3 regions of the Pseudomonas sp. RC3H12 genome follow, and region 3 is predicted to be linked to each of the others. Evidence: riboswitches for the same ligand, from Rfam matches in the RefSeq annotation. Region 3 holds a riboswitch; each other region holds the start of a gene.
The links. Region 3 has a riboswitch for cobalamin ahead of cobW (cobalamin biosynthesis protein CobW). Riboswitches for the same ligand answer to the same signal wherever they lie in the genome.

Region 1: it holds a riboswitch for cobalamin, as region 3 does, so the genes downstream of both, KHO27_RS10450 (TonB-dependent receptor plug domain-containing protein) here and cobW (cobalamin biosynthesis protein CobW) in region 3, are expected to answer to the same signal.
Region 2: it holds a riboswitch for cobalamin, as region 3 does, so the genes downstream of both, KHO27_RS12405 (TonB-dependent receptor) here and cobW (cobalamin biosynthesis protein CobW) in region 3, are expected to answer to the same signal.

The regions. Positions count from the first base shown of each region.
Region 1 is NZ_CP075595.1:2,290,186-2,298,203, reverse strand. Features, by position in the region: gene KHO27_RS10475 (TonB-dependent siderophore receptor) at 1-525, opposite strand, end outside; gene ykgO (type B 50S ribosomal protein L36) at 659-805, shown strand; gene KHO27_RS10465 (PepSY domain-containing protein) at 856-2,310, opposite strand; gene KHO27_RS10460 (TonB-dependent receptor) at 2,316-4,469, opposite strand; gene KHO27_RS10455 (DUF2946 family protein) at 4,541-4,930, opposite strand; cobalamin riboswitch at 5,074-5,277, shown strand; gene KHO27_RS10450 (TonB-dependent receptor plug domain-containing protein) at 5,368-7,323, shown strand; gene KHO27_RS10445 ((2Fe-2S) ferredoxin domain-containing protein) at 7,335-8,018, shown strand, end outside.
Region 2 is NZ_CP075595.1:2,733,897-2,741,914, forward strand. Features, by position in the region: gene KHO27_RS12385 (inorganic phosphate transporter) at 1-885, shown strand, start outside; gene KHO27_RS12390 (glutathione S-transferase N-terminal domain-containing protein) at 925-1,620, opposite strand; gene KHO27_RS12395 (GNAT family N-acetyltransferase) at 1,645-2,166, opposite strand; gene KHO27_RS12400 (PaaI family thioesterase) at 2,232-2,729, opposite strand; cobalamin riboswitch at 2,918-3,122, shown strand; gene KHO27_RS12405 (TonB-dependent receptor) at 3,230-5,347, shown strand; gene KHO27_RS12410 (GlxA family transcriptional regulator) at 5,486-6,541, shown strand; gene KHO27_RS12415 (NAD(P)/FAD-dependent oxidoreductase) at 6,673-7,878, shown strand; gene KHO27_RS12420 (HvfC family RiPP maturation protein) at 7,897-8,018, opposite strand, start outside.
Region 3 is NZ_CP075595.1:2,389,845-2,397,862, forward strand. Features, by position in the region: gene cobN (cobaltochelatase subunit CobN) at 1-2,558, opposite strand, end outside; gene cobW (cobalamin biosynthesis protein CobW) at 2,562-3,629, opposite strand; cobalamin riboswitch at 3,731-3,929, opposite strand; cobalamin riboswitch at 3,991-4,213, shown strand; gene KHO27_RS10885 (CbtB domain-containing protein) at 4,314-4,499, shown strand; gene KHO27_RS10890 (CbtA family protein) at 4,510-5,199, shown strand; gene KHO27_RS10895 (cobalamin biosynthesis protein) at 5,199-5,609, shown strand; gene cobM (precorrin-4 C(11)-methyltransferase) at 5,638-6,390, shown strand; gene KHO27_RS10905 (DUF1272 domain-containing protein) at 6,455-6,697, shown strand; gene KHO27_RS10910 (response regulator transcription factor) at 6,884-7,498, shown strand; gene KHO27_RS10915 (transporter substrate-binding domain-containing protein) at 7,502-8,018, shown strand, end outside.

The DNA.
Region 1 (8,018 bases), 100 kb from region 3:
CGTCTCGGCCTGGGGCCGCTTGCTGACGATGTTGACCAGCCCGCCGGGGTCGCCACGGCCATAGAGGCTCGCGGCCGGGCCCTTGAGCACCTCGATGCGCTCGATGCCGGAGGTGTCGGGCGCGCTGTAGCTGCCGCGGTTGACGGCGAAGCCGTTCTTGTACAGCTCCCCTGTGGTGAAGCCGCGCACGCTGTAGTTGAGAAAGGTCAGGCCACCGAAGTTGTTCTGCCGCGACACGCCGCCGGCAAAGTCCAGGGCGCGGTCGATGCGGGTGGTGTTGAGGTCCTTGAGTACCTGGGCCGGCACCACTTCGATGCTCTGCGGGGTGTCGCGGATATCGGTGTCGGTGCGCGTGGCGGTGGCCGAGCGGGTGGCCCGATAACCCTGGACCGGGCCATCGGCGCGTTCTTCGAGGTAGGCGTCGGTGATCGAGGTTTCGTCCAGCACCAGGGGTTGGGCCGCAGCGAGCGGTTGACCGAACAGGCCCAGGGTCAGGCCGGCCAGAAGGGGAGCGCGAGGGTTCAAGGGGGATCTCCGTTAAATATGTAATAACATTACATTATAGTTCCAGTCATCGCTAGAAGAAGGTGTGACAGGGCGGTTGCGCGATGAGAATGATTTGCGTTAATGTTATGTTATTACGTATCCGGAGGTTCTCATGCAAGTACTGTCCTCACTCAAGCAGGCCAAGCGCCGTCATCGTGACTGCCAGGTGGTCAAGCGCCGTGGTCGGATCTATGTGATCTGCAAGTCCAATCCGCGGTTCAAGGCCAGGCAGGGCGGGGTAAAGAAAAAGCGCGGGTAACCGGTCAATGGCAGTCAGGCGAAAGGGGCTGCTCAGCAGCCCCAATGACGCTACCGAAGCGTCCTGCGCAGGCGTCGCCAGGCCAGTACCACACCACTGAGGGCTATCACCAGGCCGCCGCTACTCAGGCCGATGATCAACCCTTCGCGCAACAGCGGCCGCGCCAGCAGCGGTTGCCAATCCCAGCTGTGCAATAGGTTGAACAACCAGCGCCCAGCACGTTGCGCCCGGTCGTGGCTGGCCACCAGCGTGCCGCTGGCAGGGTCCAGGTAGGCCCAGGTGTCCGCCGCGTCGGCGAAGCGCAGGCGCAGCACGGGCAGTGGACGCGCCTGGGAGCCGTACATGCTCTGTGGCTCGCGGGCGAAGTAGTGGAAGTCGTAGGCGCTCTGCCAGTCATCCGCCACCGTCACCCCGGGAGCCATCGCTTGCGCGGCCGCCCGCAGCCTTTCCCGGCTGAAGGTACGCGCCGGCGGGGCGTGTGCTTCAAGGATGCGGCTGTCGCCGTCGGCGCTGCGGGCCACTGCATAGGTGACGTCGGCCAGGCGTTGCCATTGCAACTCCACTGCGGCGAACCCGGTTTCGTCGCGCAAGCGGGCCAGTGCCGTGGCAATCGGCAGTTGCAGGTCGGTGGCACGCAGCGGCGCTTGTTGCAAGGCGATCTGCGAGCGGCTGTCGGTCACGCCCCAGGGGCGCATCGACATCAACCCGCTGAACACCCACAGCACCAGCACCCCACCGAACAGCAGCCCGCCGATGTGGTGCCAGCGCAACCAGCCGCCGGGGTAGGGGCTGCATGATCCGCTGCGGTAGCGTTTGCGCAGCCGCAGGCGCAGGATGCCCACCGCGATGCCCATGAGCGCCATCAGCGTGCCGAGCAGTGAAAGGCCGATCACCAGGGTGCGCCAGCCATTGTCGAAGCCCAGGCCGCCACGCAACGGATAGAGCCAGTGCAACCAGGCACCGACCCAATTCCAGGCGCGCTCGCGGCCGCTCGCATCGCGCACCACCTCGCCGGTGCGTCCGGACAGGTACAGCCAGGTGCCGGCCGCATCGTCCACTTGCACCCGGTGCAAGGGGCGATCGCTGTCCAGGGCCCGGGAGTGGGTCCACATGTCCTCGTCCAGCGTGCCCTGGTAAGCCAATGCCGCGCTGCCGGCGTACTGCCGGGCATTGGCCAGGGCCCAGGCCGCGTCGGCGTTGGCCAGGGGCTCGCCGTTGGCTGCATCGAGGGTGACGCGGCGACCGTCCGCCAGCTCCAGCAAATAGTACGGTTGCCCGCCCAGGCTGGTCAGGCGCAACGCCTTCAACGGCTGCTCAGCCCATTGCGCCGGCAACTCGGCGCAGCATCCCGCCGGCAAGGCCGGCAGGTGGGCCAGGCGCTCGGCCGTGGTCAGCTTGGGGTAGCCGACATACAGCATGACCACTCCGGAGACGAACCACAGCGCCATGAACAGGCACGCGACGATGCCCAGCCAGCGATGCCACAGGTACAGCTGGCGTTTCAGGCCCATCAGTAGCGCCACTGCACAGCGACTTCCAAGCTGCGCGGCTCACCCAGGTAGTACTGGGTGTTGGTCTGGTGGATGAAGCGGGCGTAGACCTCGTCGGTGAGGTTGCGCAGGCGGGCGCTGAGTTGCACGTGCTGGTCCAGGTCGTGGGTCATCGACAGTCCGTAGACGGTGTACGAAGGCACCCACTGGGTGTTGGCGGTGTTGGCGTAGACCGCCGAGACGTAGCGGGCGTCGGCGCCGACCTGCCAGCCCGGCGCCAGGTCGTAGGTCAGCCAGAGGTTGGCCACCCGGTCGGGGATGTTCACCGGGTTCTTGCCCTTGCGCGAGTACACCACGCCGCCGATGGTCTCGTTGAACTCGTCGTATTCGGCGTTGACCCAGCTGAAGTTGCCCGCCGCCAGCAGTTTGGGCGTGACCTTGAACGACGCCGCCAACTCGATGCCGGTGGAGGTTTGCTGGCCGGCCTGCTCGGTGGTGTTGGGCACGGTCGAGGAGGGCACCGAGATGTTCTTGCGCACGATGCGGTAGGCCGCCGCGGTGGCCGAGCCGCGCCCGTCGAGGAAGTCGAACTTGCTGCCCACTTCCACCTGCCTGCCGGTGCTCAGGTCGAAGTCGCCGACCTGGCTGAGCGAGGCGCCGGTAAGCGAGCCCCCTGGCGGCTCGGCCGAGGTGCTGTACTGGGTGTAAAGGCTGACATTGGAGGTCAGGTCATAGACCAGCCCCAGGCGCCCGGTGAAGGCATCCCAGCGCCGATTCAGCTTGGCCCGGGTCACGTGGTCGACCACGTCGAAGTCGATATGGTCGTAGCGCAGCGCGGTGACCAGCGACAGCTGGTTGGTCAGGCGGGTACGGTTTTCGACGAAGCCCGCAGTGGTGTCGGTGGTGGTGCTGCGCCCCTTGGCGCGTGGAGCGTCCATGCCAGGGATGTCGAGGAAGTGGTCGGGCTGGAAACCGTTGGGATCGATGCTGTCGAACGCGCCCTTGGACAACGGGTAGGCGGTCTGCTGGTTGCGGTTGTAGTCCATACCGAACGCCCAGTCGCTGGCCAGGCCGAACAGCTGGCCCTGGTGGGTCAGCTCGACGCGGTTACCGTTGACCTCCTGGTCGTGGCGCTGGCGGTAGCCGCCGGAGCGGGCGATGGCGGTGTTGCCGGGGTTGTAGCGGTACACCTCGAGGTTGCGGTAATCGCGCTGGCCGTTGTAGTGGTAGAAGGTGTTGCGCAACTGGTTGCTGTCGTCGATGCGGTAGTCGGTGATCGAGCGCAGCCAGCGGGTGCGCTGCTCGTAGCGGCCGTCCTCGACGTTGTAGTTGTCGAAACGGTGATGCTTGTCGATGTGCAGGGTGCCGCTGGCCGGTTGCAGCACCGGCGCGCCCCAGTAGGGGCTGTCTTCCTTCTCTTCGAGGTACTCGATGGCCAGGGTGTGCGACAGCTGGTCGTTGATGTCGCTGAGCAGCGAGAAGGCCAGGTTGCCTGCCCCGTTCTCCTGGCGGTCGATATAGCCATTGGTGCTGGTGCGGCTGTAGTCGAGCCGCGCGTAGTGGCGTGGGCCGTCACCGCTGTTGAGCGCCTTGTTGAAGCCGACCGAGGTTTCCATCGTGTCGTAGCGCCCGTAGCTGACGCGGCCCTCGAAGGTGTCCTCGTCGCGGTTGGCCAGTTTGGTGATCATGTTCAGGCTGCCGCCCACGGCGCCGCTGCCGTTGAGGAACGACGACGGCCCGCCGAGCAGTTCGACACGGTCGTAGATCCATGCCCCGACCGGGCGCCCGGCGGCGCCGTACTGCAGGTTGATGCCGTTGAACAGCTGGCTGACCTGGGCGCCGTTGAAGCCGCGATACGACACGTAGCCGCCCCAGCCGGGCGGTGCCGAGGCGTTGACTCCGGGCAGCGCATTGGCGGCGTCCTGGAAGTTGCGCGCGCCGATGCGCTGCATGGTCTTGCGGTCGGCGACGCTGACCGAGGCGGGGTTCTCGCGGGCGCTGAGGTTCAGGCGTGAGCCGCTTTCGATGGGCCGGTCGAGGTCGAGGCTGGTCGCCTCCTTGGCTTGGTCGGCCGTGGCCGTGACGTTGCTGGCGGGCAGGGTGAGGGTGTCGTCCTGCGCCCAGGCGCAGGTTGCGCTGCCAACGAGCAGCGCCAGAGTGGTCATGCGGAACATGCAAGGCTTCCTGGCTGAAATCGGTGAGCGCACGCCCGCTGCCGATCAGGCAGTTCGAGGGCGTGGCGATGTCAGAACGCGAGAAGCGAAGCGGGGGAGGCGCGGGGGTTGACCAGTGGCCAGCGCTGCTTGGGCAGCCGTGGCGCGGGTTGTCTGGGTAAGGGTTTGCTCGACTCCCCGGCGAGCAGGGCCAGCAAGCCGAAGAACACCGCCAGCAGGATGGCGCTGAACAGGCTGGCGATCACGCAGTCGCCGCCGGCAGGCAGCACCGGGTCGGTGATGTCCTGGTCGCCCTTGAACACGCCGCTGCTGTCGGCCGCGCACCAGGCGGCGTCATCCAGGCCGGCCAGGCGCAAGCCTGCCATCTGTCCATGGCCCATGGCGCACAGCAACGAGCCGAACAGGATGCTGAAATACAGCACCCAGGCGACTTGCGATCGTGTGTGGCGGGCCAGCTTCATCGGCAAAGCTCGAAGGGAATGGGAATAGATTGGGCGTGCGGATTCTACAACTTTTGACACATCTGCCTAGAGTGATTGGCAGATAAAAAACACGCGAAACGATTCACCGGCCTTTGCTTGACGCCCCTTGCCCCAAGGTGTTCAGATGCCGACCGATTTCAGGTGTCCCATGCCGCCGCGCATGGGGTGAAACGGGAAACCGGTACGCGCTTCGCGCCAGTCCGGTGCTGCCCCCGCAACGGTATGCAAGTGATGCCTTCGACAGACCACTGTGGCCCGCGCGTCATGGGAAGGTGAAGACATCTTGTCTTGCGAGCCCGGAGACCGGCCTGGAATGTTGTAGGCAAACTCCTGCGGTGGGCGGGCATGGGCCGGTATTGGCGTGTGCGCGATCCGTGCTCCTGCGTGCTTCTGCGAAAGTCACTTTCGAGAAGAGCATGATTGCTGTGATTCACTCCCGACGTCGTTTCCCCAAGGCCCGGACTTTGTTCCTGGGCTGCCTGGCCAGCCCCCTGGCACTGGCCGAAAACACCCCCCTGATCCTCGACCAGCAGATCGTCGCCGCGCCGTCGGTGGAGTCGACCACGGTCGCCGCCATGGCCCAGTACGGCAGCAAGGTCGAGATCGTCAGCCGCGAGCAGATCGAGCGCGCCGGCCCCGGCGCCGACATCACCCGGGTGATGCAGATGTTCATCCCCGGCTTCTACGTCGCGCCGAAGAACGGCCCGTTCGACTACGGCACCTACTCGCTGCTCGGCGGGCGCAATGACGACACCCTGATCCTGCTCGACGGTGTACGCCTGAACAACCGCCTGTACGGCGGCCTGTACCTGGACACCCTGCCGGCCAACGCGGTGGAGCGCATCGAGGTGCTCAAGGGCGGCCAGAGCCTGTTGTTCGGCACCCAGGCCGTGGCGGGAGTGATCAACATCGTCACCCGCAGCCCGCAACGCCGTCAGGCTTCAGGTGAGGTCAACCTGGGCCTGGACAGCTTCGCCGGCAGCAGCAAGGACGCCCGCGTCGAGCGGATCTTCAGCAATGGCTTCGGCGACCTGGGCCTGCTGGCCTATGTCAGTCACAACGTCTCCGACGGTTACCAGCCGTTTCGCAACCGCGACTACAGCGGCAACGTCAGCGACAAGAAGCGCGGCTACGAGGTGACCACCTTCGGCGGCAAGGCGATCCAGGCCTTCGGTGACGATGCGCGGCTGGAGCTGTTCTACCAGTACACCGACGCCAACCTCGATTTCGCCCGACCGGTGAACAATTACAAGACCACCAATGACCGCGTGCAGCAGATCGCCACGGCTACCTTCGAACAGCGCATCAGCGAGCGCCTGAGCTACTTCGTCAAGGGCCACGTCAATGACTGGGACACCCGCTACACCCGCATCAACAACCGCGCCGACGGCTCCCGCGACGTGGTCAACCACAACGACTACTGGGGCTTCACCGATTGGGGCGTGCAGGCCGAGGGCAAGGCCGAACTCGACGGCGGCCACGTGCTGGTGTTCGGTTCCGACAACCAGTGGTTCAAGGGCCAGGACGACGTGCTGGTGATCGACGACGACAAGGCCCAGGCCAATGCGTTGTACGCCCAACTGCGGCCCAGGATCGAGGCCTTGCCCAACTGGCACCCTAGCCTCGGCCTGCGCCACGAGGCCATGAGCGGCGGCGACAGCGCCACCGTCGGCATGCTCACCTCGCTGTACGACCTGAACGACAACTGGCAACTGCGCGGCCAGTATGGCAGCGCCTACAAGCTGCCCAATGCCGAGCAGTTGTTCGTCAACGAGCCTGGCGACGAGGTCGGCAACCGTGACCTCAAGCCCGAGAAGAGCCGCAATGCCGAGCTTGGCCTGGATTACCACGGCCTGCTGCTGGAACGTGAATTCAGCGCCAGCGTCACCGTGTTCCGCCGCAAGATCACCGACTTGATCACCCTGGACGGCAGCCAGTGGGTCAACGGCCAGGGGCAGGTACAGATGCGTGGCTTCGAGGCCGATGCGCGTATCCAGCTTGACGATCAATGGAGCCTGCAGGCCGACATGACCCGCAACCTCACCGAGTCGCGCACCGGGGCAACGATCAACGACGTGCCGAGTTTCTTCGCCCGTTCGCGGCTCGGTTACGAATCGGCGGATCGCAGGTGGGGGGCCGGGGGCGCCATTCGCTATATCCGCGACGTGGTCAGCTCCAAAGGCGTCGACTACGGCCATTACTCGGTGGTCGACGCCGATGCTTATCGCTACCTGGACGGCGCCCGCCAGCACCGGCTGAGCCTGCTGGTGGAGAACCTGTTCGACCGCGACTATGTCACCAGTCGGGCGAGTAACGTTGACAATCTCGGGCGGCCGTTCACCAGCGAACTGCGCTACACCTACACCTTCTGAGGGGCGTGAGCATGGACTACCAGCGCGTGTTGTTCGTCGGCCCCGGCCTGGGTGGCGGCTCGGCGGCGGAAGCTTTTGGCGCCGAGATCCGTGACCTGCGTGGCCACGAGGCGGGCCGGGATATCGTCGACACCCTGGAGGGGTTCGACGGGCTCTGGGCGGTGATCCGCGAGGCCCTCGACCAGGGCGTGGAACGCCTGCTGGTGGTGGACCTGGAGCCCACCTCGGACAGCGCCTACCTGGACTGGCTGCGCGATGAGCTGGGGCGCGTGGCGCAAGGTCGGGCCGGCGTCTGGGTCACGGCCCAGGCCCTGGGGCGGCGCGGCCTGGATGCGCGAGTGGCCTGTGCCAGCATCGGCGAACCTGTCCGCCACCTGGCGTGCGACCAGGTCAACGCGGTGGCCAGCGACCCGGACTGGTCACGGGTGCCCGAGCATGCCCGCCAGGTGTTCCTCTGCACCGGCCCCCGCTGCGTGCGGCGCGGCGCCTTGCCGCTATGGAAACGCCTGCGCCGGCTGCTGCTGGAGCGTGCCCTGATCGAGACTCCGGGCGGCGTGCTGCTGACCCGCACCGGTTGCCAGTTTCCCTGCAACCTGGGGCCAGTGTTGACGGTGCATCCGGACGGCTGCTGGTATCGGGTACGTGATGATCGGGAGGTGGAGGAATTGGTGGAAACGCATCTAGAGGGCGCAAGG
Region 2 (8,018 bases), 340 kb from region 3:
CAGACGCCGCCGCCCTGGTGGATCCGCGGCGTGCTGATCCTCACCTGTACCGGCGTGTCGTTCGCCCACGGCTCCAACGACGGGCAGAAAGGCATGGGCCTGATCATGCTGATCCTGGTCGGCACCCTGCCAATGGCCTATGCCCTGAACAAGACCATGCCCAACGAGCAGGCCCTGCAGTTCTCGGCCGTCGCCGAGGTCACCCGCCAGGCGCTGGTACGGGCCGCCCCCGCGCCCGCCCCGGCCGATCCGCGCCAGGTGCTGACCGCGTTCGTCGCCACCCCTGCGGCCAGCCCCGAGCTGCTGCCGGCGCTGGCCGCGCTGACTGGCATGATCGGCGAGGAGGTCAAGGGCTATGGCTCGCTCAAGCGCGTGCCGGCCGAGGCCATGGCCAACGTGCGCAACGACATGTACCTGGCCAGCGAAGCCATCCGCCAGATCGACAAGCACCAGCTGGCCCGCTACGACGCCGATACCGCCCGCCATGTGCAGTTGTTCAAGCGCCAACTGGACGACGCCACCCGCTATATCCCGCTGTGGGTCAAGGTGGCGGTGGCCATCGCCCTGGGCCTGGGCACCATGGTCGGCTGGCGGCGCATCGTGGTGACGGTGGGCGAGAAGATCGGCAAGACCCACCTGAGCTATGCCCAGGGCGCTTCGGCCGAGGTGGTGGCGATGTGCACCATCGGTGCGGCGGATATGTTCGGCCTGCCGGTATCGACCACCCATGTGCTGAGTTCGGGGGTGGCCGGGACCATGGTGGCCAATGGCTCGGGGATTCAACGCAAGACGCTGGTCAACCTGCTGATGGCCTGGGTGCTGACATTGCCGGCGGCAATGGTGCTGGCGGGGTGCTTGTACTGGTTGCTGAACCAGATCCTCTGAGGATGTGCGACGGGGGCTGCCGCGCAGCCCCCGACGAGGTCATGCCGGAATCTTCAGGCCTCGCTGCACGGCCGGGCGCTCGAGGAACCGCGCCAGCACCCGCTGCACTTCCTTGAACGTGTCGAATTCCACCAGCTCCCGCGCGTTGTAGCGCTCCACCAGGTTACGCACCCAGGGGAAGATGGCGATATCGGCGATGCTGTATGCATCGACCATCCACTCCCGCCCTTGCAGGTGGCGGTCGAGCACCGCCAGCAGGCGCTTGGACTCATTGACGTAGCGGTCACGGGGACGTTTGTCCTCATACTCCTTGCCCGCGAAGAAATGGAAGAACCCCACCTGGCCGAACATCGGCCCGATGCCGCCCATCTGGAACATCAGCCACTGCAGGGTCTGGTAGCGCTGGGCCGGGTCCTGGCTCAGCAACTGGCCGCTCTTCTCGGCCAGGTACTGCAGGATCGCCCCCGACTCGAACAAGGGCAACGGCTGGCCCCCCGGCCCATTGGGATCGAGGATCGCCGGGATCTTGTTGTTGGCGCTCAGGGAGATGAACGCGGGGCTCAACTGATCCTCGGTTTCGAAGCTGACCTTGTGCACCTCGTAGGGCAGGCCGATTTCCTCGAGCATGATCGAGACCTTGACCCCGTTGGGCGTGGCCAGCGAGTACAGTTGCAGACGCTCGGGGTGTCGCGCCGGCCATTTGCCGGTGATGGGGAATGCGGAAAGTTCGGTCATGGGGTGCCTTCGCGTTGGGAGCCTTCAATCTAGATGATCTTCGGCCATCCTGACCATCACCCAGTCGCGGTGCCGCTCGTCGCCGCAAGGGAAGATCGCCTCGCCCACCTTGCGAAAGCCGTTGCGCTGATAGAAACCGATCGCCCGAGCGTTCAGCTCATTAACTGTCAGGCGCGCCTGGCCATCGACCTGGGCCAGGGTGGTGGCGAGCAACAATTGCGCGGCGCCGGTGCCATGGGCGCAGGGTAGTACATAGCAGCGGGAGATTTCCGCCAGTTGATCGGCTTCGGCAATGCCCAGCTTGCCGGGCGCCAGGTCGAGCATGCTGTAGCCCAGCACCTGGCCATCCCGTTCGACCACCAGCAACCGCTTGTGCGGGTGCTCCAGGTGCGCCTGGAAATGTTCGGGCTGGAGATGGTGGGCGATGTAGTGTTGCTGGGCGCTGACCGCGCTATCGGGCGGGCTGGCCAGGGCGAAGGTCGCCTGGCCGACAAGGCTCAGGGCCACGCAGTCTTCGTCACGGGCCGGGCGAATCTGGTAGGGCATGGCAACATCCTGTCGGGCAGCCGGGTCACGTTCGACAATGCCAGCCCCACCCCATCGGTGCAAGTTCAGGCGTCGCCATGGGCCTGGCGCTTGAGCTTCTCGGTGTCGACCCGCACAAATACCGAATCGGCGGTGACAGTCAGTACATCCCCGGCCCAGACCTCGCAGATCACCCGGGTCTTGCGCCCCAGCTCGCCCTCGACCCGAGCCTTGAGCAGCAGTTCGACGCCCATGGGCGTGGGCTTGAGGTAGGTCAGGCCAAGCTGGCCGGTGACGCAGTCGATACGTGGCAAGGTGCCAGGTTCGCGGCCTTCGGCACGGTAGTGACAGGCCATGGCGGTCCAGTTGGAGTGGCAGTCGACCAGCATGGCCAGCAGGCCACCGTAGACCAGGCCGGGCCAGCCGGTGAAAGTCGGGTCGGGGGTATGCCGGCACGACAGGTGGATGCCGTCGGCGTCCCAGTGGCTCTGCACATGCAGGCCGCTGGGGTGGGAACAGCCGCAGCCGTAGCAGATGCCTTCGGGGGCGGCGAGTTGTTGCAGGGACAGGGCGTGCTCGGTCATACGCGTCCTTGGCTTGTTGGTGTTGGATAAGGAGGCTGGCTGCCGATGGTAGCGCCCTGCGCGGCCTGCGCCAATGCACGAGGCCTGGCCGCAGACAATACCTGCCTGACGGCAACCGCTCTGAACCGCGATTCAGCAAGATTCAGCCCACCCATCCAGACGATTGACTCCCTGCCCGTTCGGTGGTCAGATGCGCGCCAGTTTCAGGTGCCCTGCGCCGCCGCGCGCAAGGTGAAACGGGAAGCCGGTGAGTCGATACCACGACAAGTCCGGCGCTGCCCCCGCAACGGTAAGCGAGCGAACCCTTCGACAGACCACTGTGCACACGCATGGGAAGGTGAAGGCTTCACGACCCTCGCAAGCCCGGAGACCGGCCTGAGGCTTCACTTGGCAACCCGCGGTGGGCGGGCGCAGGCCGGTATTCGCGTGCGCGCCTGCGCGCGCTTCGCCGTTGCGTGTTTTCCACCGGGATCCATTCTTTCCTGCAGCAGTGGAACGACATGTCCCGTATCAACAAGCTTCACACCCTGGCGGCCTGCCTGGCCGTGTCCCTGCCGGCGCTGGCCGACGAGCAGCCCAGCCCTGCGCTCACCCTGCCCTCCACGGCGATCACCGACAGCCGCGACCCGCAGACCGTCGACCTGGCCACCCCCACCCAAGCCGGTTCACGCCTGAACCTCAGTGCCCTGGAAACCCCGGCGAGCACCAGCAGCATCACCGCCGCGCAAATCCAGCAGCGCAACAACACCACGGTGCAGGATGCCGTGACCCGCTCGCCGGGCATCACCTTCATCGGTACCCCTGGCGATGGCGGCACCGGCTTGTCGGCGCGCGGTTTCACGGGCCAGAGTTCGGTGATGACCCTGTTCGACGGGGCGCGCCTGTACGCCGGCGCCGGCACCCTCACCTACCCGGTCGATCCCTGGATGGTCGAGCGTATCGATGTGATCCGTGGGCCTGCCTCGGTGCTGTATGGCGAGGGCGCTACGGGGGCTGTGGTCAACGTGATCCCGAAAAAGCCCTTCAGCGGTGATATCCGCAACCACCTGCGCCTGGGCTACGGCTCCTGGGACCGCCAGCAACTGGGCCTGGACAGCGGCGGCAGTCTGAGCGAGCGCCTGAGCTACCGCGCCACCCTGAACCAGCAGGCAGGCAACGGCTGGGTCGACCGCACCGATTCGCGCAGCCTGGCGTTTTCCGGCGCACTGCGCTTCGATGCCAGTGACGACCTGAGCTTCACCTTGTCCCACGAACGCGGCGACGCACAACCTGCCAACTACTACGGCACGCCGCTGATCGACGGCCATCTGCGCAGCAGCGTGCGCAACAAGAACTACAACGTCAGCAATGACCAGCAGCGCTACCACGATGAGTGGACACGGCTGACCAGCGACTGGAACATCAGCGACAGCATCAGCGCCAGCAACCAGCTGTACTACATCAAAAGCCGTCGCCACTGGCGCAATGCCGAGGAATACGCCTGGGATGCCGGTGTGATCCAGCGCCGCAGTTTCCTGGAGATCAAGCACAACCAGGAGCAGATCGGCGACCGCCAGAGCTTCACCTTCGATCACTCGCTGTTCGGCCTGGCCAGCAAGACCGTGGTGGGCGCCGAGTACAACAAGATCCGCTTCAACATCGACAGCAACTCACCCTATGAGGATGGCTACACCGACCCGCTCGACCCTTGGCGGCCGGCGCCCGGCGGGTTCCACAGTGCCGATCCGACGCGCCCGCAGACGCTGTCGAAAACCAGCACCTTCTCGCTGTTCGCCGAAAACCGCACGCAACTGACCGAGCGCCTGTCGCTGGTCACCGGCATACGCCGCGACCAGAACCACATCGACCGCAACGACCTGGTGAAGGACACTCGCGAAGACCAGAGCCTGCGTGGCGGCAACTGGCGCGCCGGCCTGGTGTACGCGCTGACTGACGATCTGTCGGTGTACGGCCAGTACTCCACCAGCGAGGATGGTGTCGGTGACCTGCTGACCCTGCGCCCGGAGCAACGCCTTGAACTGACCGAAGCCAAGCAGACCGAATTCGGCCTCAAGCAACGGTTCTGGGACGGACGCGGCGAATGGACGTTGGCGGCCTACCACATCGTCAAGAAGAAGCTGCCGGTGTACGACGTGGTCTCCAAGCGCAGCCAGCAGGCAGGCCAACAGACCTCCGATGGCCTGGAGGCAAGCCTGGAGCTGGCACTGGGCAATCAATGGCAACTGTCGGGCAACGCAGCCTTGGTGCGCGCCAAGTACGATGACTTCACTCAGCTCAGCCGAGGCGTTTCCTACGACCGGTCTGGCAACCACCCTCAGGACGTCCCACGTCGAACCGCCAACCTGTGGCTGAGCAAAGGCTTCGGGCAAAGCGTCGACACCGGTATTGGCCTGCGCTACGTAGACGCCCGCTATACCAGCGCCGCCAATGACCAACGCGTGCCGGGCTACACCGTGGTCGATGCCAACATCGGCTGGCAGGTGCTACCCGACGTGCGCCTGGGCCTGCAGGTGAACAACCTGTTCGATCGCGAGTACGCCCAGTCGAGCTACAGCGGCGAACAGTGGCTGCTGGGCGCACCGCGCTCGTATTTCGCCACGGTGGACTACAGCTTCTAGGTCGGCCAGGTAACAGCGTGGGAGCGGGCTTGGCCCGCTCCCACAAGAGCCCAGGTCTGACGGCCATCGCGTCGTGCTTGAACATCATCGCGCCACCTGCTCGACTAGGGCCTACGCCCCGTCCACAAGCAGCGCGCCATGACCGACATCCCGCAAATTCCCGCAGCGCCCGTGCACGCGCTTGACCAGCCGCGCACCTTGCTGTTCCTCGCCTACCCGCAGATGGGCCTGCTCGACCTCAGCGGCGCGCAGACGGTGTTCTGGGCCGCGACCAAGGCCCGCGCCGCGCGCGGCCTGCCCGGCTACCGGGTGGTCACTGCCAGCCTCGAAGGGGGCCTGGTGGCCACCGCCGAGGGCCTGGCCGTCGCCACCGAGCCACTGGCGCCCTGGCTGCACGAGCCCTTCGACACGCTGGTCGTGCCCGGCGCCCCGGAGATCGTCCGCACCCTCCCCGATCACGCCGAGCTGGTCGCCTGGCTGGCCCAGGCCGCCCAACGCGCCCGACGTACCGCTTCGGTATGCAGCGGTACCTTTCTGCTGGCCGCCGCTGGCCTGCTTGATGGCCGCCGGGCCGCCACCCACTGGGCGATGTGCGATGCCCTGCACCGACGCTTCCCGGCCATCGAGGTGGATGCCGAATCGATCTTCGTGCAGCAGGATCAGGTGTGGACTTCGGCCGGCGTCAGCGCCGGCATCGACCTGGCGCTGGCCCTGGTCGAGGCCGACTGCGGCCGCGAGGTGGCCATGCAGGTGGCCCGCGAATTGGTGGTGTTCCTCAAGCGCCCCGGCGGCCAGGCGCAGTTCAGCGAACTGCTCAAGGCCCAGGGCGAGGACAGCGACGCCTTCGAGGCCCTGCACCTATGGCTCAGCGAGCACCTGGGCGACCCGCGGCTGACGGTCGAGCGGCTGGCCGAGCAGGCGCGCATGAGCCTGCGCAACTTCACCCGGGTGTACAAGCACAAGACCGGCCGCACCCCGGCCAAGGCCATCGAGGTGTTCCGCCTGGAGGCGGCGCGCCGCTTGCTGGAAAACTCCGACCAGCATATCGAGCAGGTCGCCCGCCAGTGCGGGTTCGGCAGCGAGGAGCGTATGCGCCTGGCGTTCCAGCGCCACCTGGCGGTAACCCCGCGAGACTATAGGGCGCGCTTCGCCCGCAGCGTGCCGCTGGCCGAAATCCAGGGTTCTTTGGCCTAGGGGCAAACCGAGGGGGCGCTTAGCATCTGCACCACGCCTGTCGGGCCGCAATCCAGGCTCACCCCCAAGGCGTACCCTTTTTCCACTGCCGCAGCGACAACATCCATAATCGCGGCATCCAGGAGCCCCTCATGAAACAGATCCTGATCATTGGCGCAGGCTTCGCCGGGCTGTGGAGCGCCCTCGGCGCCGCCCGCCTGCTCGACCTGCACAAACGCGACGACGTGCTGATCACCGTGCTCGCCCCCCAGGCGGAGCTGCACATCCGCCCACGCTTCTACGAACCCGACGTACACACCATGGCCGCTCCCTTGCAGGCGGTGTTCGACGCGGTCAACGTGCGCTTCGTCAAAGGCACGGCCTACCACATCGACCAGGCCAGCCAGGAGGTGGCCTATCGGCAGACGGGTGGTATCGAGGCCAAGCTGGGTTACGACCGCCTGATCATGGCCTGCGGCAGCCTGCTCAACCGCCCGGCGCTGGCAGGCTTCGACCAGCACGCCTTCGATGTCGACAAGATCGACTCGGCCACCCGCCTGGAAGAACACCTCAAGTCCCTGGCCGCCCGCCCCGACAGCCCCGCACGCAATACCGTGGTGGTGGCCGGTGGCGGCTTCACCGGCATCGAGACCGCCACCGAGCTGCCCAGCCGGTTGCGAGCGATCCTGGGCGACAAGGTCAAGCCGCGCATCGTCGTGGTCGACCGCGGCGCGAAGATCGGCGCCGCCCTGGGCGACGGCATTCGCCCGGCCATCGAACAGGCATCGGCGGCGCTGGGGATCGAGTGGATCTGCGGCGCCACGGTGGCCTCGGTGGATGGCGGCGGCGTGCTGCTGGACAACGGTGAACGCATCGCCGCCAACACCGTTGTTTGGACCGTGGGCTTCAAGGCCAACCCACTGACCGAGCAGATCAGCGGCGAACGCGACCGCCAGGGCCGCCTGCATGTGGATGGCAACCTCAAGGTCATCGGCAACCCGACGGTGTACGCCGCGGGCGATGTGGCCTACGCTGCCTGCGACGAGGTTGGCAACTTCGCAGTGATGTCCTGCCAGCATGCCATTCCGCTGGGCCGCTACGCTGGCAACAATGCCGCCGCCGAGCTGATCGGCGTGGCACCGATGACCTACAGCCAGCCCAAGTACGTCACCTGCCTGGACTTGGGCGCCTGGGGCGCTGTGTACACCGAAGGCTGGGAGCGCACCGTTTCGCCGCCGACGGACAAGGCCGAGGCCAAGCAGCTCAAGCAGCAGATCAATTCGGTATGGATCTATCCGCCGGCGGCTGACCGCGCGGCAGCGCTGGCGGCAGCCGATCCGTTGATCCCGGTGGCCTGACGGTACATCTGCGCGCGCCTACAGGGCATCTCGAGTACCCACGATGATGCCCTGCTCACGCAACTGCCTCAGCATCTGCAGCCCTTGCTGCAGGTGCTGACTCCCCAGCGCCCGCAAGCGCTCGCGCCCGGTACCGGGCA
Region 3 (8,018 bases):
ACGTCCAGGCGGCCACGGCTGGGCGCGCCACTGGGCCCGGCCGGGACGAAACGCCCGGCCAGCGCGGCCAGCAGGCCGTCGATCTCGGCGGCGCCACAGGCGTCCAGGTCCGGCGCGATCTGTTCGACCAGCGCCTGCAACACCTCGCGTACCGGTGCCCAGCCGTCTTCATCCGGCAACGCCGCAGCCCCTTGCAATGCCTGCTCGATCAATGTCAGCGCCAGCCACTCCAGGCGCTCACGGGTATCACCACAGGTGCGCCATGCGCTGCTGTCGACTTGTAGCAGCAGGCCAGGGCGCGGCCCGTCCCAGGGCTGTCCCAGGTCGCAGTCCAACGGATCGAAGCCCAACGCCAAGGCCTTGGCCAGCACGCGAATCAGGCTGGCGTTACCGCCCTTGCCATCTCCCCGCGCCACCCGCACCAGGGCCAGCAGCGTGTCGCTGCGCAGGCGCCCCTGGGGCGACTGGCCGAACACATGCAGGCCATCGCGGATCTGCGACTCCTTGAGGTCGCACAGGTAGGTATCCAGGCGCGGCAACCACACCGCAGCATCCTCCAGCTGCCCTTCAAGCTGCAGTTCACGGTCGATGTGGTTGGCCTTGACCAGTGCGAGGATGTCGCGCTGCAACTCGTTGGCGCGACGTGGATCGAGCAGCTGCGCTTCGTAGTACTCGTCGGCCAGCTGTTCCAGGTGACGCAGCGGGCCATAGGTCTCGGCGCGGGTCAAGGGCGGCATCAGGTGGTCGATGATCACCGCCTGGGTGCGTCGCTTGGCCTGGGCGCCCTCGCCTGGGTCATTGACGATAAATGGATAGATGTTGGGCAGCGGCCCGAGCAACGCGTCCGGCCAGCATTCGGCGGACAGCCCAACGCCCTTGCCCGGCAGCCATTCCAGGTTGCCGTGCTTGCCGACATGGATCAACGCATCGGCGGCGTAGCCGTTGCGCAACCAGAAGTGGAACGCCAGGTAGCCGTGCGGCGGCACCAGGTCCGGGTCGTGGTACACGGCGCTGTGGTCCACCTGGTAGCCCCGCGCCGGCTGGATGCCGACGAAGGTCAGGCCGTAGCGCAAGCCGGCGACCATCATGCGCCCGCTGCGGAACATCGGGTCCTGCTCGGGCGGCCCCCAGCGCTCCAGCACGGCGCGCTGGTTGGCCTCGGGCAACGCGGCGAAGGCGCTGTGGTAGTCGGCCAGGGCCAGGCTCTGGGCGCAAGGGCGCTGGTCAAGGTGATCGAGGTCGTTGGTGACACCGCCGAGCAACTGGTGGATCAACTCGGTGCCGCTGTCGGGCAGGCCGGCTACCGGATAACCCTGCGCCTGCAGGACCTTGAGGATATTCAACGCGGCGCCTGGGGTGTCGAGGCCGACACCATTGCCGATGCGCCCGTCGCGGGTCGGGTAGTTGGCCAGCACCAGGGCCACACGCTTCTCCTGGTTGTCCAGGCGCGCCATTGTCACCCAGCGCCGCGCCAGCTCGGCGACGAAATCCATGCGTTCGGGGTGGGCGCGGTAGCAGACCACGTCGGACTGGCTGCGCTCACTGCGCCAAGCCAGGTCCTTGAAGCTCACCGGCCGGGTGATGATGCGCCCGTCCAGCTCGGGCAAGGCGATGTGCATTGCCAGGTCGCGGGCGCCGAGGCCCTGCTCGCTCTGCTCCCAGCCGGGCTGGTTGTCCTGGGCGCAGATCGCCTGCAACACCGGCACATCGCGGCGCAATGGGCGCAGATTGGGCTGTTCGGGGCTGGACAGGGCAAAACCTGTGGTGTTGATCACCACCTCGGCCTGCACTTCGTCGAGCCAGGCCTCGACCTGGTCCAGGCAGGCGCGTTCCTTGAGGCTGGCCACGGCGATCGGTAACGGATTCAAGCCGCAAGCCTGCAGGCGCTGGCAGAACACATCGATGAACGCGGTGTTGGCTGCCTGCAGGTGGGAGCGGTAGAACAGCAGCGGTGCCACCGGGTACTCCGGATGCCATTCGGCGTACCAGTCCTCGAGCCGTGCGGTGGCCTTGGCCGGGTGATAGACCACCGTGCGCGGCAAGGCCTGCGGCTCGTCCCAGGGGTAGGCGCGCCCCAGCCACTGGCTGGCCAGGCAGTTGAACAGGTTCAGTGCATTGGCCTTGCCACCCTGGCGCAGGAAATGCCAGAGGCGCTCGGCCTGTTCCCCACATACCGTGCCCAGGCCGGTCAGCTCCGGGTCGGGACGGTCGTCGCCGGGTACCAGGATCAGCTGTACGCCACGGGCGGCCAACTCGACCAGTTGTTCGACACCATAGCGCCAGTAACCGACACCGCCATGCAGCGACACCAGGATCACCTTGGCATGGCGCAGCACCTGGTCGACATACAGGTCGACCGAGGCATGGTTCTGTACCTGCATCGGATTGGCCAGGCGCACACTGGGGAAATCCGCCGGCAACTGCTCGGCGGTTTCGGCAAGCAGCGCCAGGTGTGAATCACCGCTGCAGAGGATCACCAGTTCGGCGGGGGTCTGGCCGAGGTCGGCGATGCTGTCGTCCGGCACAAAGCCGCCGGGCTGGGTCCGCAGCAGGTGCATGGGTCAGGCGCCCAGGGCCTGGCGCAGGCGCGCTTCCAGCTGGGTCGCGTCCAGGTCCTGGCCGATCAGCACCAGGCGGGTGATCCGTGGCTCCTCGCTGCGCCATGCACGGTCGAAATGCTTGTCGAAGCGGGTGCCCACGCCCTGGATCAGCAGGCGCATCGGCTTGCCGGGAATGGCGGCGAAGCCCTTGGCGCGCAGGATGCCAAACTCGGTGACCAGTTGCGTCAAGGCATCGAGCAACAGGCTTTCGTCAGCCTCGGGCAGGTCGATGGAGATCGAGTCAAAGGCGTCGTGGTCATGGTCGTCATGGTCATCGCCGTCGTGATGGCTGTCGTGGTGGGTGCGGCGGCCATCGATATGCGCCTCGGACTCGGCGCCCACGCCCAGCAGCACCTCCAGCGGCAGGCGACCACTGCTTGCCTCGATCACCTTGACCGCCGGCGGCAGTTCCTCGGCCACTTCGGCACGGACCTTGGCCAGGCCCTCGGCATCGATCAGGTCGGCCTTGTTCAGTACCACCAGGTCGGCGCTGCCCAGTTGGTCGGCGAACAGTTCGTGCAGCGGCGACTCATGGTCGAGATTAGGGTCGAGCTTGCGCTGGGCGTCGACCTGGTCCGGGTAGGCGGCAAAGGTGCCGGCGGCCACGGCCGGGCTGTCGACCACGGTGATCACCGCGTCGACCGTGCAGGCGTTGCGGATTTCCGGCCACTGGAAGGCCTGTACCAGCGGCTTGGGCAAGGCCAGGCCGCTGGTTTCGATAAGGATATGGTCGAGGTCGCCGCGGCGCGCCACCAGCTCGCGCATCACCGGGAAGAACTCCTCCTGCACGGTGCAGCACAGGCAGCCGTTGGCCAGCTCGTAGACGCGGCCGTTGGCCTCTTCCTCGGAGCAGCCGATGCTGCACTGCTTGAGGATTTCGCCATCGATGCCAAGCTCGCCGAACTCGTTGACGATCACCGCGATGCGGCGGCCCTGGGCGTTGTCGAGCATATGGCGCAGCAAGGTGGTCTTGCCCGAGCCGAGGAAGCCGGTAACGATGGTGACGGGAAGCTTGGCCAGTGTTTTCATGTCGCGATGCCCTTGGCAGCAATGGCGCGGGCATGCAGGACGACAGCCACGGCCCGTGTCGGCCTGGCGGGTTCGCCACCGGATCACCCCGCCCGGTTGAAAGTCGAAAACGTTGCGAGGCAGGTCTCCTGGCTTGCACCGCCGGCCGTCAAAGCCAGTGGGATGGCGCCTTCCCGCGCGTGCGCAGTGGCTGTGCCGATCCGTCATCAGTGCCTACAGTTGCGGGGGCAGCCGCGGCTTGTACCGCGTTCCCGTCTTAGCCCGGGCCAGCGCCCGGGAACCTCGAACCGGCAAGGCTACGCAGTGCCTGCCTGGCGGTCAACCGCCGCGGCGATTGACGCAGGCCCGGCCCCGTGATTTGCTAGCGCATTGCGTTCAGGTGCCCCCAACGGGGGTGAAACGGGAAACCGGTGCGTCGCGCCTCCTTGAAGAGGGCGACAAGGCCGGTGCTGCCCCCGCAACGGTAAGCGAGAGAAGCGTCCAGACCACTGTGCCCATCGTGCGGCATGGGAAGGTGGCGCTTGATCGATGGAGCCCCGCTCCACCTCGCCAGCCCGGAGACCGGCCTGACATGCTTGCAGAACACCCCGCGGTGGGCGGGCGCTGTCGTATCACCTGGGCCAGCCGCGCCCGGGGGCGTCGCGCCTGCCCGTTGCCACAACAAAAGCAGCAGAGGAACGCGTCATGCCCATCACCCACGCCAAACCCAGTATCGCCACCCCCGTCAGTCTCAGCCAGCGCCTGATCGTCGCGATCGGCGCCAGCCTGCTGGGCCTGTGCCTGGTGTACTTCGCCGGTTTCTCGCACATCGAAGCGGTGCACAACGCCGCCCACGACACCCGCCACAGCGCCGCCTTCCCTTGCCACTGAGTACGCCCGCATGATCACGCGCATCGCCCGTACCGCGGGTTTCAGCGGCCTGCTCGCCGCCCTGCTGCTGACCCTGCTGCAAAGCTTCTGGGTCGCCCCGTTGATTCTCCAGGCGGAAACCTATGAAACCGCCGCCCCCGCCGTCGAACAGCATGAACATGGCGAGGCCGCAGCGCCCCATGAGCACAGCGCCGAGGCCTGGGCGCCCGAAGATGGCTGGCAACGTATCCTGTCCACCACGGGCGGCAACCTCGTGGTCGCCGTCGGCTTCGCCCTGATCCTCGCCGCACTGTACAGCCTGCGCGCCCCGGGCCGCGTGGCCACCGGCGCACTGTGGGGCCTGGCGGGCTTCGCCGTGTTCTGCCTGGCGCCGACCCTGGGCCTGCCACCGGAACTGCCTGGCACCGCCGCCGCCGACCTCGGCCAGCGCCAGACCTGGTGGATCGGCACCGCCGCCGCCACCGCCGCTGGCCTGGCGTTGCTGGTGTTCGCCCAGCACTGGCTGTTCAAGGTGCTCGGCGTCGCCCTGCTGGTGATCCCGCACCTGATCGGCGCGCCACAGCCAGCGGTTCATGAAAGCCTGGCCCCCGAGGCGCTGGAGACCCAGTTCAAGATCGCTTCGTGGCTGACCAACGCCGCGTTCTGGTTGGCCCTGGGCCTACTCAGCGCCTGGTTGTTCCGCCGCTCCAGCCAGCACTGATGCGCGACCTTGTTCCCCAGCCGGCGTTGTATGCCGGCTTTGGTTGCCGCCGTGGCTGTCCGGTCGAAACGCTCGCGGTGCTGCTGCGCCAGACCCTGACCAACCACGCCCTGCCCCTGTCGGCGCTGAAGGCAATCGCCAGCATCGAACCCAAGGCGCGCGAGCCCGGCCTGCTGGCACTGGCCGAGCGGCTCGGGTTGCAGTTCATCTGCTTCGACAGCAGCCACTTGTCGACCTTCGAAGCGCTGCTCAGCCAGCGCTCGACAACGGTGTACGCCCAGACTGGCTGCTGGGGTGTCGCCGAAAGCGCAGCCCTGGCCCTGGCCGGCCGCACCGGCGTTGCGCCGCGCCTGCATGTGCCAAGGCAAGCGCTCGGCGGCGCTACCCTGGCCCTGGCCATCGGCGGATAATCCGCCTCTTTACCTGCAAGGAACCTCCATGACGGTCTATTTCATCGGTGCCGGCCCCGGCGATCCCGAGCTGATCACGGTCAAGGGCCAGCGCCTTGTCCGACAGTGCCCGGTAATCATCTACGCAGGCTCGCTGGTACCAGCTGCAGTGCTCGAGGGGCATAAGGCACACACCGTCATCAACAGCGCCGAGCTGCACCTGGAGCAGATCATCGAGGCCATGCGCCAGGCCCATGCCAACGGCCAGGACGTGGCCCGCGTGCACAGCGGCGACCCTAGCCTGTACGGCGCCATCGGCGAACAGATCCGCCACCTGCGTGAGTCGGGCATCGATTACCAGATCATCCCCGGAGTCACCGCCACTGCCGCCAGCGCCGCGCTGCTGGGTTGCGAGCTGACACTGCCGGACGTGGCGCAGACGGTGATCCTCACCCGCTACGGCGACAACTCGCCGATGCCGGCCGGTGAACAGCTGGCCGATCTGGCCCGCCATGGCAGCACCCTGGCCATCCACCTGGGTGTACGCCACCTGCCGCGAATCGTCGAGCAACTGCTGCCCCACTATGGCGCCGACTGCCCCATCGCCGTGGTCCATCGTGCCACCTGGCCAGACCAGGATTGGGTCAAGGGCACCCTGGCGGACATCGTCGAGCGCCTGGCAGCCAAGGGCTTCCGGCGTACCGCGCTGATCCTCGTCGGTCATGTCCTGGGCGATGCCCCGTTCGCCGACTCGGCCCTGTACCGCGCCGGTCACGCCCATCTCTACCGCCCCGGCCCGTGAAGCGATTGCCGAGTGGGCGTGGGCGGCGCACACTGGGCCTTCCAACTGGATGGAAACCCTGCCCATGCTCGACCTGCGTCCCAACTGCGAATGCTGTAACACCGACCTCCCTCCCGAAAGTCCGGATGCGCTGATCTGTTCGTTCGAGTGCACCTTCTGTCGTGCCTGTAACGAGCGGCATTTTCATGACCGCTGCCCGAACTGCGGCGGCCAACTGGTGATGCGCCCCACTCGAGTGGGCAAGGTACTGGGCAACAACCCCGCCTCCACCCAGCGAGTGCTCAAGCCGCACGCCCCCTGCGGCTGAGCGCTTGTACCCAAACCTTGTTTGTAGGAATTTTCTACAGCTTGGTGCGGGATTTTCAACACACCTATACTCGCCTATTACCAAGGGTCCTGAATGTCCGTAAGGTGCGCGCTGCCCAGCAAGTCCGCGGCCCGCGCCTGAAATTCAACGCAGGAAGCGGGCTGCACTTTGACAGGAGTGACCTGAATGACATCCGTGCTGTTGGTCGATGACCACCACATTGTGCGACTCGCCGTACGCATGCTGCTTGAACGCGAACGCTTCACCGTCGTGGGTGAAACCGGCAAAGGCAAAGAGGCCGCCCGCCTGGCCGAGCAGACCAAGGCCGATGTGGTTATCCTCGACATCGGCCTGCCCGACCTCGACGGCATGGAAGTGATCAAGCGCCTCAAGCTGATCGACCCGCCCCCACGGATCATGGCCCTGACCGGCCAGCCCGCCGACCTCTACGTGCGCCGCTGCATGGACGCCGGCATCTCGGCCTTCGTCAACAAGGACGAGGATCTCGATGCCCTGGTCTTCGCCCTCAAGGCACTGGTCAAGGGTTACTCGACCTTTCCGCAGATGGCGGTCAACAGCAATACCCTGGAAAGCGAGACCGAACGCCTGGCACTGCTTTCCAACCGTGAAATGGAAGTGCTGCGCCGGCTCAGCGCCGGCCAGAGCAACAAACTGATCGGCGAGCAGATGAACCTCAGCGCCAAGACCATCAGCACCTACCGCGGCCGTATCATGGAAAAGCTCAAGGTCGAGTCGTTGGTGGAAATGGTCGACCTGGCCAAACGCAATAACGTCGCCTGAATCATGATCAAGGGCGCCCTGCTATGCCTGCTGCTGGCCATGCTGGCGTCTTTGCCCGTACAGGGTGAGCCGCACAGCGAAACTCGCCATCTGCTGGCCCGCGCCCTGAGCGCGGCGCCTCCCTTGACGCTGGCGGCAGCCGACCGACAGTGGCTTGCTGAGCGCGGAGGCCTGGTGCTGGGCAGCTCGCGCCCCGACTACCCCCCCTTCGACATCAACAACAGCCAGTCCGACTACGAAGGCCTGAGCGCGGACTACGCCGGCCTGATCAGCGAGCAGTTGGGCGTGCCGGTCGAGGTGCGTCGCTATCAAAGCCGCGAGCGGGCCCTGAATGCGCTGCGCGCTGGCGAAATCGACCTGCTGGGCAGCTCCAACGCCTTCGAGGCCAACGACGCACAACTGGCTCTCAGCCTGCCCTATGCCGATGACCTGCCAGTCATCGTATCGCGCAAGGACCAGCCCCTGCGCGACGGTGACGATCTGGCCGGCCTGCGCCTGGCCATGGTGGATCATTACCTGC